One region of the Streptomyces sp. C1-1 genome, then DNA from elsewhere that is predicted to be linked to it. Evidence: riboswitches for the same ligand, from Rfam matches in the RefSeq annotation. Region 1 holds a riboswitch; the other holds the start of a gene.
The links. A riboswitch is a leader RNA that binds a small molecule or an ion and turns the genes downstream of it on or off. The one in region 1 is predicted to bind glycine.

Region 1 (7,203 bases):
CGTCTGGCTGGCGTCGATGTCGTAGTCGCCGTTGATCAGACGCTGGTCGGAGTCGTTCTGGTTGGACGAGATGTCCAGCGTGATCTTGTCCGGGTACGCCTTGCGGACCGGGTCCGAGGACGCCTTCCAGTTGGTGTTGCGGACCAGCACGAGACCCTTGCCCGGGCTGTACGACTGGAACTTGTACGGGCCGGAGGAGAAGGGGTGCAGCGTGTACTTGGCCTTGGTGTCCTTGTCCTGGCGGATCGGGGACGCCGTGACCATGGCGAGGACCTCGGGGAAGTCCGAGTTCGCCTTGGGCAGGTGGAAGACGATCGTCTTCGCGTCGGGCGTGGAGATCGCCTTCAGGCCGAGCTTGTCCTTCGAGGTGTCCTTGTAGGGACCCTTGTAGGTGTTGTTCGGGTCCAGCATCTGCTGCAGGTAGATCGGGCCGCCGGACAGCACGTCCTGCGCCCAGACGCGCTCGATGCCGTACTTGATGTCCTGCGAGGTGATGGCCTTGCCGTCCTCCCACGTGACGCCGTCACGCAGGTGGAAGGTGTAGGTCTTGCCGTCGGACGAGACCTGGCCCATGTCGGTGGCGAGGTCCGGGGTGAGCTTGGCACCCTCGGCGCCCGGCGCCGTCTTGTAGGTGAGCAGCTGACGGCTGTAGTAGCGAGCGAAGTCCCACATGAAGCCGTAGTAGCCACGCGTGGTGTCCCAGAAGTCGGCGTCCTGGGTGCTGACGTACTTCAGGGTGCCGCCCTTCTTGACCTGATCGGCCTGGGCGACCTTGTTGTTCGCGGCGTCGAAGCCGGCCGCGCCGGACGACGAGCCCCCCTTGTCGTTGCCGCCGCCGCACGCTGCCAAGGTCAGCAGCCCGGCGACCGCGGCAGCAGCGGCCAACGCCTGCTTGCGCCGCCCTGAGGTGCGTTGGGTAGTCACGATCTCGGATCCTCCGGATTTGATGAGAGACCCCGTGCTGGTGCCACGGGACGCTTGCGGTGGGGCGGTCAACGGGAGCCCTTCGGGTCCAGCGCGTCCCGCACGCCGTCACCGAACAGGTTGAAGGCCAGAACGGTGATGAAGATCGCTACGCCCGGGACGATCATGTACATGGGGTCCGAGTCGTAGTAGTCGATCGCGGTCGACAGCATCTGTCCCCACGAGGACGTGGGCGGCTTGACGCCCACACCCAGGAAGCTGAGTGCCGCCTCGGTGAGGATGTTGGTCGGGATCATCATCGTCGTGTAGACGATGATCGGCGCGACGAGGTTGGGCAGCAGTTCCTTGAACAGGATGTAGAACCGCCCGGCTCCCAGGGACCGTGCCGCCTCGACGTACTCCCGCTCACGCATCGAGAGGGTCTGGCCGCGCACCACTCGCCCGATGTAGGGCCAGCCGAAGAAGCCGATGACCAGGATCATCACGAACACACGGACGTTGGACCCGGTCAGCCCCAGCATGTCGTTGGGCATGACGGAGACCAGCGCGATGATGAACAGCAGCTGCGGGAAGGCCAGCAGGCCGTCCATGACACGGCTGATGACCGAGTCGACCCAGCCGCCGAAGAAGCCGGCCAGGATGCCCAGGATCGTGCCGAGGACGACGGCGACGATCGCGGACAGGAAGCCGACGAGGAGCGAGATCCGGGCGCCGTAGAGGACGCGGGCGAAGATGTCGCGGCCGTTGACCGGCTCGACACCGAGCCAGTGCTCCCCGCTGACACCGCCCAGAGATCCCTTGGGGGTGCTGAACAGGGGGTCGATCAGGCTCTCGTGGTAGGCGTCGGGGTCCTGACCGTAGGCGTGGGCGATCAGGGGGGCGAACAGCGCGACCAGGATGAGGAGGAGCACGACGACGCCGCCCGACAGGGCGAGCTTGTCCCGCTTGAGGCGCTCCCAGGCGATCCGGCCCAGGGAACGGCCCTGAACGGCCTTGGCGCCGGCTGTGGCAACCGCTGCTTCCTCGGCCGCGCTCGGGGCCGCTTCCGCAGTCGGCTCGTGCAATGGTGCCGTCATCTGGCAGGGACCCCTCTTCGATTCAACCGGCGGTGGCCGGCCCGCACTTGCCGCTGTGGCGGCGTGATCAGCCGTAGTACACGGGGACGAAGTCCCCTGGAGCGGGAGTCTTCAACGCTTTGGCGATCTGTTGCCAGACTTGGCGGTGAATGGATGCGCAAACGTGATGCGGGCTGATGGGTTCCGTTATCCGGACAGTGGGTAACGGGGGCCGGACGGGAATTTTTTCGGACATTTAGTTTACAACCGGATCAGTCGGCGGTATCTACGCGCGAAGAACGTCTCCTCCGGTCTGAACCAAAGGCGCGCGTCTCAGTACGTGTCGCCCGGAGCGGACGCTCAGTACCCACCCCGCACCGGCGGGTAGCCGTAGCCCGCCACGGGCGCCTGGGCGGGGGCGGCCGCCGGGGCGTGTGCCTCGCGGTCGTAGAAGGGGCGGGCGCTCGCACGCATCCACAGCGCGACCGGGTCGTGGTCGTCGGACATCGCCACGGTCGACACCGGCAGCCCGTCGGGTACGGCGCCCACGGACTGCTGCATCATCGCGCGGACGGAGTCGACGGCACCGGGGCTGGTGTCGTACACGTCCAGGCCGATGGCGAGGTACGGCGCGCCGAGCGCCGGCTGCACCCACGCGCGGCGCAGGGAGCGTACGGCGGGGGTGCGGTGGGCGTTCTGCGTGAGGAGGGCGTAGAACTGCGGGATCTCGACGGCCGGCTCCGACAGCCGCAGCGGGCCGGCCGGCTGGCGCTCCAGGCCGGTGGCGATACGGCGCAGATCCAGCCAGGGGATGCCGACGCCGCCGCCGGGGGCGTGCGGGTTGAGCCAGAGGCCGAAGTGGTCGGGGTAGAGGGTGCGGGCCACGTCGTAGCCGTCCACCACCTCGTACGACCGGTTCCAGCCGCTGGCGCTCAGTTCCTGGGCCGAGGTGACGCAGGGGGCGTAGCCGTAGCCGTCGACCTCCATGTTTCCGTACTGGGCGTCCGGCGAACCGGCCTGGCCGTGCCACAGGAGCATCCAGATCTGACCCGAGCCGGACGTCGCGAGGGCGCGGAGGAGTGCCTCGTAGGCGTCGTAGCGCCCGGGCGTCACCTGGCGCAGCATGTGCTCGACGCTGCCGCTGAGGCTCGCGCTCACCTGTCGTACCGCCCCTTCGAGAAGTTGCCCCGCATTGAGTGACAGCTTAAGCGCCCGGTGGCTCGGAACCTGTGGTGCGTACGGCGTCGCCGCCCGGCGTCTAGAGGTGGTCCCTGATGTAGAAAGGCCGCACGTGGTCCCTCATCCACACCGCCACCGGGTCGTCGGTGACGTCGAGGAGGACCAGGTTCACCGGCCACTGGGTGGGGATCCGGGTCACGGCTCTCTCCAGGGCCTGCAGCGGCAGGGCCCTGAGGTCGCCTTCCCGCTGGGAGAGTTCCACGCCGACGAACATCACCGGGTCGGCCGTCTCCACGGCCGCGAGGCAGCGGCGGGCCGTGACGACCACGCCGGTCTCCGCGAACTCCGCCGAGGCCGCGGCCAGGAAGTCGATCGGGTCGTCCTGCCAGTCCGGTTCGTAGAGCTTGACCCGGCCGCCGGAGGCCGGGCCGTCGAGGGGGGTGCGGCCCACGCGGCACAGCTCGGCGACCCCGGCGGGCGGCAGGGGGATGCCGACCACGCCGTCGGGGTTGACGACGAGGCCCACCTGCGGGGGCAGGCCGCGGGCGAAGTCGACGGCCGGGGCGATGGTGTACGCCATGTGGCTGCCGACGACCTGCCGGAACTGTTCCTCGGAGCTGAAGACCGGGACATAGGCCTGGCCCTCGATCTCCACCGTGGGCAGGTCGACGGGGCCGCTGTCCGGGCCGCCGCCGTTGGGCAGCGGGATCCACAGGTAACTGCGGCCCAGGACCTCGATGATCCGGCCACCGGCGGAGGGGACGCCGAGGGAGGCCGACAGCACCTCCTCCAGCTCGTTGCCGGGCCAACCGCCGTGCGGATGGGGGTGTGCCTGCGTGGGAAAGTCCGCGGGGAGATCCGCTGGGAAGTCCATCTGTCTACGACCGCCTGCTGAGAACCACTGCTGAGGCTGGCAAGGCTAGCGGGTACCACCGACACCGCCCCCTCCCCGCGCACGGGCTGCCGGTGACACCGGGTCAGGTGGTGAAGGTGATTCTGGTGAGGGTGTCCGCCGCGGGGCGGTCCAGGAGGTGGGCCGAGGTGACACCGGTGGGCAGGTCGCCGCGTTCGACGGAGCGGATGAGGCGGGCGGCCGCGGTGCGGTGGCGCAGGAAGGCGTAGCGGGAGACGCCCCGGCCGCGCTCGCGCTGGCCCTCCAGCGCGGTGCGCGGGGTGACGTCCAGGAGCAGCAGGTGCAGGGCGCCGTCCCGGCGGCGGGCCTCGCGGGCCAGCCAGTCGCGGACCCAGGCCTGGGTGCCGCAGTCGTGCACGACGACGCCCTCGCCGCGGCGCAGGGCGCGGCGCAGGCCGGCGAAGTGGGCGAGGCGGACCAGGGGGCGGTAGAGCGCGTACGGCAGGAGGCGGGGGGCACGGGCCTCCCAGCGGTCCCGGGTGTCCTGGGAGTCGACGCGTATGCCCCGCACCGCGCGCCTCATCAGCGTGGACTTGCCACTGCCGGGCAGGCCGGTGACCACGACGACGTCACGGGGGCCGAAGAGCAGCGCGTGCGGGCTGCGGCCCGAGCGGTCACGGAGGTCGCGGACGACCGGCGCCGGGCCCCGGCCGCACCGCTCTCGGGCCGGGGCCGCGGACTGCTCGGGCAGCGCGACCGCCGAAGTCGTGGCGTACACCGTGGTCCTGTTCACCGTGATCGTCCTTCCTGCGGGGTCAGGAAAGCTTCTCCCCACTGTTTGTAAAGGGAAGGTAATGCAGGATGTCTCGCGGTTCGGTTCTTTTCCCGCCACAGGCCTGTTACAGATGCGGCCTGCCACGGGCCGGGCGGGGCGTGCAATGATGTGCGCGCCAACTGCATACCGGCCGTTTGAATCCGCGCGGGAGAGTCCCCGGCAGCACGCTCGCGTCGCTGGGGCGCCGAAGGAGCAAGTCCCTCCCTTGAATCTCTCAGGCCCCGTTACCGCGCGGGCGAGGCACATCTGAAAAGCGGGCCGCCGTCCTCGGCGGTCCCACCCACGGTGCAAGCCATGCCCTCCGCGGTCATGGCGAACCTCTCAGGTTCCGATGACAGATGGGGAGGAACGACCTCGCCCGTCATGACCTCGTCGTCATGTTCAACGCCCTGGGAGACGACCGTCCGATGAGCAGTACCGAAATCCGCCGTACCGCGCTCGATGCACTGCATCGCTCGCTGGGCGCGACGATGACCGACTTCGCCGGCTGGGACATGCCGCTGCGCTACGGCTCCGAGCGCGACGAGCACCTCGCCGTGCGGACGAAGGCGGGCCTCTTCGACCTCTCCCACATGGGTGAGATCACCGTGACCGGCCCCGAGGCGGCCGCCCTGCTGAACCACGCCCTGGTGGGCAACATCGCCTCGGTCGGCGTGGGCCGCGCCCGCTACACCATGATCTGCCGGGCCGACGGCGGCATCCTGGACGACCTGATCGTCTACCGGCTCGCCGAGACCGAGTACATGGTCGTCGCCAACGCCTCCAACGCCCAGGTGGTCCTGGACGCCCTCACCGAGCGGGCCGCCGGCTTCGACGCCGAGGTGCGCGACGACCGGGACGCCTACGCGCTGCTCGCCGTGCAGGGGCCGGAGTCGCCCGGCATCCTCGCCTCCCTCACCGACGCCGACCTCGACGGCCTGAAGTACTACGCCGGCCTGCCCGGCACGGTCGCCGGTGTCCCCGCGCTCATCGCGCGCACCGGCTACACCGGCGAGGACGGCTTCGAGCTCTTCGTGCGGCCGGAACACGCCGTCGAGCTGTGGCAGGCGCTGACCAAGGCCGGCGAGGGCGCCGGGCTCGTCCCCTGCGGGCTGTCCTGCCGGGACACGCTGCGCCTGGAGGCGGGCATGCCGCTGTACGGGCACGAGCTGAGCACGGCGCTGACGCCCTTCGACGCCGGCCTCGGCCGGGTGGTGAAGTTCGACAAGGAGGGCGACTTCGTGGGCCGCGAGGCCCTGGAGGCGGCCGCCGCGCGGTCGCGGGAGAACCCGCCGCGCGTCCTGGTGGGCCTGGTCGCCGAGGGCCGCCGGGTGCCGCGGGCCGGATACCCGGTCGTCGCCGGCGGCGAGGTGATCGGCGAGGTCACCTCCGGCGCCCCCTCCCCCACGCTGGGCAAGCCGATCGCGATGGCGTACGTCGACGCGGCGCACGCGGCGCCGGGCACGCCCGGGGTCGGCGTGGACATCCGGGGCAGCCACGAACCGTACGAGGTCGTGGCCCTGCCCTTCTACAAGCGGCAGAAGTAGACACTGGAGCGGGCGGCTTCCCGCACGGACGTGACGCCGAGCACATCCGCCCTGCTCACTCGCGTTTCCAGCAGTCCCCCATTCACCAGCACTCCCGCGCGTACAGGAGAATTCAGGCCATGAGCAACCCCCAGCAGCTGCGCTACAGCAAGGAGCACGAGTGGCTGTCGGCCGCCGAGGACGGCGTCTCGACGGTCGGCATCACCGAGTTCGCGGCCAACGCCCTCGGCGACGTCGTCTACGCCCAGCTTCCCGAGGTGGGCTCCGCCGTGACCGCGGGCGAGACCTGCGGCGAGCTGGAGTCGACCAAGTCGGTCAGCGACCTGTACTCCCCCGTCACCGGTGAGGTCACCGAGATCAACGAGGACGTGGTGAACGACCCGTCCCTGGTCAACTCGGCCCCCTTCGAGGGCGGCTGGCTGTTCAAGGTGCGGGTCACCGAGGAGCCGTCCGACCTGCTCTCCGCCGACGAGTACACCGCCCAGAACGCCGGCTGAGGAGCCGTAGACGCATGTCTGTCCTGAACACGTCCCTGCACGAGCTCGACCCGGAGATCGCGGCCGCGGTCGACGCCGAACTCGGGCGCCAGCAGTCCACCCTCGAGATGATCGCCTCGGAGAACTTCGCTCCGCTGGCGGTCATGGAGGCCCAGGGCTCGGTCCTGACCAACAAGTACGCCGAGGGCTACCCCGGCCGGCGCTACTACGGCGGCTGCGAGCACGTCGACGTCGCCGAGCAGATCGCCATCGACCGGCTGAAGGAGCTGTTCGGCGCCGCGTACGCCAACGTCCAGCCGCACTCCGGTGCCTCCGCCAACCAGGCGGCCCTGTT
Region 2 (7,203 bases), 4.8 Mb from region 1:
CCATGACCGGCTGCGGGTGGGGCTGGAGGTGCAGCGGCTCGCCGACCGCTGTGTGCGGCGGCTGCGGGCGGCGGGGCTGTCGGGGCGGACCATCGTGCTGAAGGTGCGGCGGTACGACTTCTCCACCCTGACCCGGTCGGAGACGCTGCGGGGGCCGACCGACGATCCGGCGGTGGTGCGGGAGTCCGCCGCACGGTTGCTGGACTCCGTGGACACGACGGGGGGTGTGCGGTTGCTGGGCGTCGGGGTGAGCGGGCTGGCCGACTACACGCAGGAGGATCTGTTCGCCCAGGCGGCCGGGGAAGGAGCGGCCGAGCAGGTGGCGGAGGAGGGGGACCAGGAGCCGGTCGAGGAGCGGCAGGTGGTCGTCGAGCGGCGGTGGCCCGCTGGGCACGACGTGCGGCACGCCGAGTTCGGGCACGGATGGGTGCAGGGGAGCGGGCTGGGCCGGGTGACCGTGCGCTTCGAGACACCCGGGTCGGAGCCGGGGCGGGTGCGCACGTTCCGGGTCGACGATCCTGACCTGGAACCGGCAGAACCGCTGCCGTTGGTCGAGGGGGCGGCGGGCGTCTCCGCGGAGGGGGTCGGTGCGTGACCGGACAAGGGGTGGGCTCTAGGCGTCCGCGTCCTCCGTTCCCGCCAGCTTGCCGAAGGTACGGTCCGGGAAGGGGGGTGGGGGCGCCACGTCCAGGCCGTAGTGGTGGTAGAGCTGCAGTTCCTGCTCGGGCGAGAGGTGGCGGCCCACACCGAAGTCGGGCGCGTCCTTGATCAGGGAGCGCTCGAAGGGGATGTGGAGGGTGCCTTCGATCAGCTCGCTGGGTTCCAGGGGGACGAAGGCGTCGCGGGAGAACAGGCCGGTGCGTATCGCCGCCCACTCCGGCACACCGGTCGCGTCGTCGAGGTAGACCTCGTCGACGGTACCGATCTTGGTGCCGTTGCGGTCGAACGCCTTGCGGCCGATCAGGTTGCGCGGATCGATGTCGGTCTGCACGTGCCCTCCTCTTGCTCGCAACTCGTCCTTAGCACTACAAAAGAGCACAACGGGACGGGCGGCCACTCGAAGACGCCTGTGTTGTGCCCGCTGGTAGGCTGACACTGGCTGCTGACCCCGTGCGGGAGAGTCCTCCGGAGAACCCGGAGGCGCCGAAGGAGCAAATCCTCCCCGGAATCTCTCAGGCTCACGTACCGCACGGACGAGGTCACTCTGGAAAGCAGGGCGGGTGTCGACGGCTTCCGCTCTCACCGACGGTGAAAACCGGGCGCCTCCGGGCGGTCCGGTGAAGCTCTCAGGTTGAGATGACAGAGGGGGAGGCCGTTCGGGTACCCGCGCCGTGGTGCCCCTCGAAGGTCGCGTCAGACCAGGAGGCCTCCGCAATGACCGCCCACCGCATTCCGCTCTCCGAGCTCGAACAGGGAATCCCCTTCGAGCAGCGCCACATCGGCCCCGACCACGAGGCGCGGGCGAAGATGCTCGCGCAGGTCGGGTACGGCTCGCTGGACGAGCTGACCGCCGCCGCGGTACCGGACGTGATCAAGAACGCCGACGCGCTCGACCTGCCGGGCGCCCGGACCGAGGCCGAGGTGCTCGCCGAGCTGCGTTCGCTCGCCGACCGCAACCAGGTCCTCGGCTCCATGATCGGCCTCGGCTACTACGGCACCTTCACCCCGCCGGTCATCCTGCGGAACGTGATGGAGAACCCGGCCTGGTACACGGCCTACACGCCGTACCAGCCGGAGATCTCGCAGGGCCGGCTGGAGGCCCTGCTCAACTTCCAGACCGTGGTGGCCGACCTCACCGGACTGCCCACCTCCGGTGCCTCCCTGCTCGACGAGGGGACGGCGGCCGCGGAGGCCGTGGCGCTCTCCCGCCGTATGGGGAAGAACAAGAAGGGCCTCTTCCTCGTCGACGCGGACGCGCTGCCGCAGACCATCGCGGTCATCGAGACCCGCGCCGAGCCGGCGGGCGTGGAGGTCGTCGTCGCCGACCTGCGTGACGGCATCCCGGCCGACCTCGCCGGGCGCGAGATCAACGGCGTACTGGTGCAGTACCCCGGCGCCTCCGGTGCGGTGAGCGACATCAAGCGGGTCATCGACCAGGCGCACGAGCTCGGCGCGCTCGTCACCGTGGCCGCCGACCTGCTCGCGCTGACGCTGCTGAAGTCGCCCGGGGAGCTCGGCGCGGACATCGCCGTCGGTACGACGCAGCGGTTCGGTGTGCCGATGGGCTTCGGCGGGCCGCACGCCGGCTACATGGCCGTACAGGAGAAGTTCGCGCGCAGCCTGCCCGGGCGGCTCGTCGGCGTGTCCGTGGACGCGGACGGGCACAAGGCGTACCGGCTGGCGCTGCAGACCCGTGAGCAGCACATCCGCCGCGAGAAGGCCACCAGCAACATCTGTACGGCCCAGGTGCTGCTCGCCGTCATGGCCGGCATGTACGCCGTCTACCACGGACCGCAGGGCCTGAAGGGCATCGCGCGGCGCACCCACCGGTACGCCGCCATCCTGGCCGAGGGGCTGCGGGCCGGCGGGGTCGAGGTCGTGCACGGCTCCTACTTCGACACCCTGACCACGCGCGTCCCCGGACAGGCGGCCGAGATCGTCGCCGCGGCGCGGGACAACGGCGTCAACCTGCGGCTCGTCGACGCCGACCACGTCTCCATGGCGTGCGACGAGACCACCGGCCGGGCCCAGCTGAGCGCCGTGTGGAGCGCGTTCGGGGTCAAGGGCGACATCGAGGCGCTGGACGCCGTCGTCGAGGAGGCCCTGCCGCAGGACCTGCTGCGCGACGACGACATCCTCACCCACCCCGTCTTCCAGCAGCACCGCTCCGAGACCGCGATGCTGCGCTACCTGCGCCGGCTCGCCGACCGGGACTACGCGCTCGACCGCGGCATGATCCCGCTGGGCTCGTGCACCATGAAGCTCAACGCGACGACCGAGATGGAGCCGGTCACCTGGCCCGAGTTCGGGCAGCTGCACCCCTTCGCGCCCGCCGAGCAGGCCCAGGGCTACCTGACGCTCATCCGCGAGCTGGAGGAGCGGCTGGCCGAGGTCACCGGGTACGACAAGGTGTCGCTGCAGCCCAACGCCGGGTCGCAGGGCGAGCTGGCCGGTCTCCTCGCCGTACGCGGGTACCACCGGGCCAACGGGGACGCGCAGCGGACCGTCTGCCTCATCCCGTCGTCCGCGCACGGCACGAACGCGGCCAGCGCCGTCATGGCGGGCATGAAGGTCGTCGTCGTCAAGACCGCCGAGGACGGCGAGATCGACGTCGAGGACCTGCGGGCGAAGATCGAGCAGTACCGCGACGAGCTGGCGGTGCTGATGATCACCTACCCGTCGACGCACGGTGTGTTCGAGGAGCACGTCGCGGACATCTGCGCGCAGGTGCACGACGCCGGCGGGCAGGTGTACGTCGACGGCGCCAACCTCAACGCGCTCGTGGGCCTCGCCAAGCCGGGCCACTTCGGCGGTGACGTCTCGCACCTCAACCTGCACAAGACCTTCTGCATCCCGCACGGCGGCGGCGGTCCGGGCGTCGGCCCGGTCGGCGTGCGCGCGCACCTGGCGCCGTACCTGCCCAACCACCCGCTGCAGCCGGCCGCCGGGCCGGAGACGGGCGTCGGTCCGATCTCCGCGGCGCCCTGGGGCTCGGCGGGCATCCTGCCGATCTCGTGGGCCTACGTCCGGCTCATGGGCGGCGAGGGGCTGAAGCGGGCCACGCAGGTGGCCGTGCTCTCCGCCAACTACATCGCCAAGCGGCTCGAGCCCCACTACCCGGTGCTCTACACCGGTCCCGGCGGGCTGGTCGCGCACGAGTGCATCATCGATCTGCGACCGCTGACCAAGGCGACCGGCGTGAGCGTGGACGATGTCGCCAAGCGGCTCATCGACTACGGGTTCCACGCGCCGACGATGTCGTTCCCGGTGGCCGGCACGCTGATGATCGAGCCGACCGAGTCCGAGGACATCGGTGAGCTCGACCGGTTCTGCGAGGCGATGATCGCCATTCGCGCCGAGATCGAGAAGGTCGCCGCGGGCGAGTGGCCGGCGGACGACAACCCGCTGCGGGGCGCCCCGCACACCGCCGCCGCGCTGGGCGGGGAGTGGGAGCACGCCTACTCGCGTGCGGAGGCCGTCTTCCCGGGCGGGGTCTCGGCCGCCGACAAGTACTGGCCGCCGGTGCGCCGGATCGACCAGGCATACGGCGACCGCAACCTCGTCTGCTCCTGCCCGCCGCTGGACGCGTACGAGGACTGAGCCGGCAGGCTTGGAGGAGGGCCCCGCTTCGGTGGGGCCCTTTTCCGTCAGGCCGTGGCGAGGGAGATCTCCGTCGACTTGATCAGGGCGACGACCGATGCGCCGGCCGCCAGACCGAGGTCCTGCGCGGCGTCCGTGGTGATCGCGGACGTCAGCTCGGCGCCCTGGATTGCCATCTTGACCAAGGCCATGGCGCCGCCGGTCGCGATGCCGGTGACCGTCCCGGGCAGTTGGTTGCGGATGGACAGGCCCGCGACCGGGGCGGTGGCCAGGGAGATCTCGGTCGACTTCACCAGGGCGCGCACTGCGGTGCCTTCGGTGAGGCCGAGGTCCTCGACGGACTCCCGGGTGATCGCCGCGGTGATGTCCTGGCCGCCGGTGAGGCGCACCTTGACGGTCGCCATCACCTCGCCGGGGGTGACGGCGGTGACCGTGCCGGGGATCTGGTTGCGGATGCTCAGGGTCATGGGCAAACCCTAGGGCCGGGGGCCCGTCATGCCGGGTATGCGTGCGTCTGCGTCGCCTTGACCGTCGCCCAGACCACAGAGCCGGGGTGCAGGTCGAGTTCGGCCGCGGCGACCGTGGTGAGGTCGGCGGCCAGCGGGAGTTCGCCGGTGAGGTCGGCGCGGATCTGGTCGCCGTGGGTCTCCAGACCGGCCACCTCGCAGCGCCAGTGGTTGCGGGCGCTGGAGCCGGTGGGCGGGTCGCGGAAGAGGGTGACGGCGCTGGGCGGGAACGCGACGAAGACCGGGCCGGACAGGTTCTCGGTGGTGGTGATGGCGGGGCCGGTGTCGACGTGGACGGTGTGGCCTTCGGCCCGGCCCTTGTAGAGGTTCAGGCCGACCAGCCTGGCGATGTAGTCCGTACGGGGGTGACGGGCGATGTCGGAGGGCGTGCCCTCCTGGACGACCTCGCCGTGCTCGACGACCACCAGCCGGTCGGCCAGCACCATCGCGTCCAGCGGGTCGTGTGTGACGAGTACGGCCACGGCCTCGAACTCCGCCAGGTGACGGCGGAGTTGAGCGCGTACGTCGAGGCGGGTGCGGGCGTCGAGGGCGGCGAGGGGTTCGTCGAGGAGGAGCAGACGGGGGTTGGTGGCGAGGGCGCGGGCGAGGGCCACGCGCTGGGCCTGGCCGCCGGAGAGGCGGCGGGGTCTGGCGGTGAGGTGGTCCGCCAGGCCCATGCGGGTCAGCCACTCGGTGGCGCGGGCCCGGGACTCGGCCTTCGAGGCGCCCTGACAGCGCGGGCCGAAGGCGACGTTGTCCAGGGCGGTGAGGTGGGGGAAGAGGAGGTAGTCCTGGAAGACGACGCCGACGGGGCGGTTCTCGGGGGGTGTACGGGTCAGGTCGGTGCCGTCGAGGCGGAGGTGGCCGTCGGTGAGGGGGGTGAGGCCGGCGAGGGCGCGCAGGGCGGTGGTCTTGCCGGCTCCGTTGGGGCCGAGGAGGGCGAGGACGTCGCCGGGGGCCGCGGCGAGGGTGATGTCCAGGCGGAAGTGGGGGTGGGTCACCTGGAGGCGGGCGTCCAGGGCGGGTTCTGCCCACCCTTCGGCCGGGATGGGCTTCCCACTCGCACCAGCCATGACGGTTTCGTCTTCGGGTGCGGGTGGCCCCTGTGCGGGCTGAGCGCCCTCGGCGGCTGCGGGGTGGGAGTTCGGCATCAGACGGCCCTCGGGTCCGGCAGGGTTCGGGGTCGGGCGGGCTTCGGGATCGGCCGGGTTCGCAGTCACGAGGTTGTCATCCAGCGGTCTCGTAGGCCTGCCAGTACCGCGATCGAGACGATCAGGAGTACCAGGCTGAGGGCGATGGCCGCCTCCGGGTTGTTCTGGAGGGCCAGATAGACCGCCAGGGGCATCGTCTGGGTGCGGCCGGGGAAGTTGCCCGCGAAGGTGATCGTCGCGCCGAACTCGCCCAGTGCCCTCGCCCAGGCCAGGACGGCGCCCGCGGCGATGCCGGGGGCGATGAGGGGCAGCGTGACGCGGCGGAACGCGGTGAAGCGGGAGGCGCCCAGGGTGGTGGCGGCCTCCTCGTAACGGGGGTCAGCCGCGCGCAGGGTGCCCTCGACGCTGATGACGAGGAACGGCAGCGCCACGAAGGTCTCGGCGACCACGACGCCGGTCGTGGTGAAGGGGAGCGTGATGCCGAACCACGAGTCCAGCCACTGGCCGACGATGCCGTTGCGGCCGAGGGCGAGGAGGAGGGCGACGCCGCCGACGACCGGGGGCAGGACGAGGGGCAGGGTCACCAGGGCCCGTACCAGACGGCGGCCGGGAAAGTCGGTGCGGGCCAGCAGCCAGGCCAACGGGACGCCGATGACCAGGCACACCAGTGTCGCCGAGGTGGCGCACACCAGGGACAGCCGCAGCGCCTGCCACACCTCGGCGCTGGTCAGCTGGTCGGGGAGGGTGCTCCAGGGAGCCCGGACGAGGAGGGCGAGCAGCGGCAGGAGGAGGAAGGCCAGTCCGAGCAGGGCGGGGAGCAGGAGGGGCAGCGGGACCCCGCGTCCCCGCGGCCGGCGCCCGTACGACGTCCGCCCGCGCGGCCTGCGCGGGCGGGAGCCGGTCTCGCCCTGGCGGTCTTCGCGCCGGAAGGTCTTGCGGACACGGCCGGGCCGCGGGCCGCCCTCAAGGGTGTCGGCCGCGGCGTCGGGCTCGTCGCCGGAGGTCATGGCTTGAGGAACCCGGCCCCGCTCAGGACCTTCTGGCCCTCGGCGGACTTGACCAGCTGGATGAAGGCCTGGGCCGCGGCGGCGTTCGGCGCGTCCTTGAGCAGGGCGATCGGGTAGTCGTTGATGGCGTTGGCGGACTCGGGGAATTCCACGCCCTCCACCTTGTCACCGGCGGCCTTCACGTCCGTCTTGTAGACGACGGACGCGTCGGCCTCCTTCAGTTCGACCTTCGTCAGGGCGCTCTTGACGTCCTGTTCGTAGGAGACCGGGGTGAGCTTC

Region 2: linked by a shared signal. The riboswitch ahead of gcvP (aminomethyl-transferring glycine dehydrogenase) and the one ahead of gcvT (glycine cleavage system aminomethyltransferase GcvT) in region 1 are both predicted to bind glycine.

The regions. Positions count from the first base shown of each region.
Region 1 is NZ_CP189826.1:3,504,053-3,511,255, forward strand. It holds gene ACQF4J_RS15780 (ABC transporter substrate-binding protein) at 1-924, opposite strand, end outside; gene ACQF4J_RS15785 (ABC transporter permease) at 993-2,000, opposite strand; gene ACQF4J_RS15790 (enhanced serine sensitivity protein SseB C-terminal domain-containing protein) at 2,340-3,104, opposite strand; gene ACQF4J_RS15795 (enhanced serine sensitivity protein SseB) at 3,238-4,032, opposite strand; gene ACQF4J_RS15800 (AAA family ATPase) at 4,136-4,804, opposite strand; glycine riboswitch at 4,982-5,086, shown strand; glycine riboswitch at 5,087-5,194, shown strand; gene gcvT (glycine cleavage system aminomethyltransferase GcvT) at 5,254-6,372, shown strand; gene gcvH (glycine cleavage system protein GcvH) at 6,492-6,869, shown strand; gene glyA (serine hydroxymethyltransferase) at 6,884-7,203, shown strand, end outside.
Region 2 is NZ_CP189826.1:8,303,314-8,310,516, forward strand. It holds gene ACQF4J_RS37755 (DNA polymerase IV) at 1-595, shown strand, start outside; gene ACQF4J_RS37760 (PRC-barrel domain-containing protein) at 614-991, opposite strand; glycine riboswitch at 1,104-1,198, shown strand; gene gcvP (aminomethyl-transferring glycine dehydrogenase) at 1,375-4,260, shown strand; gene ACQF4J_RS37770 (TOBE domain-containing protein) at 4,308-4,727, opposite strand; gene ACQF4J_RS37775 (ABC transporter ATP-binding protein) at 4,754-5,839, opposite strand; gene ACQF4J_RS37780 (ABC transporter permease) at 5,983-6,924, opposite strand; gene modA (molybdate ABC transporter substrate-binding protein) at 6,921-7,203, opposite strand, start outside.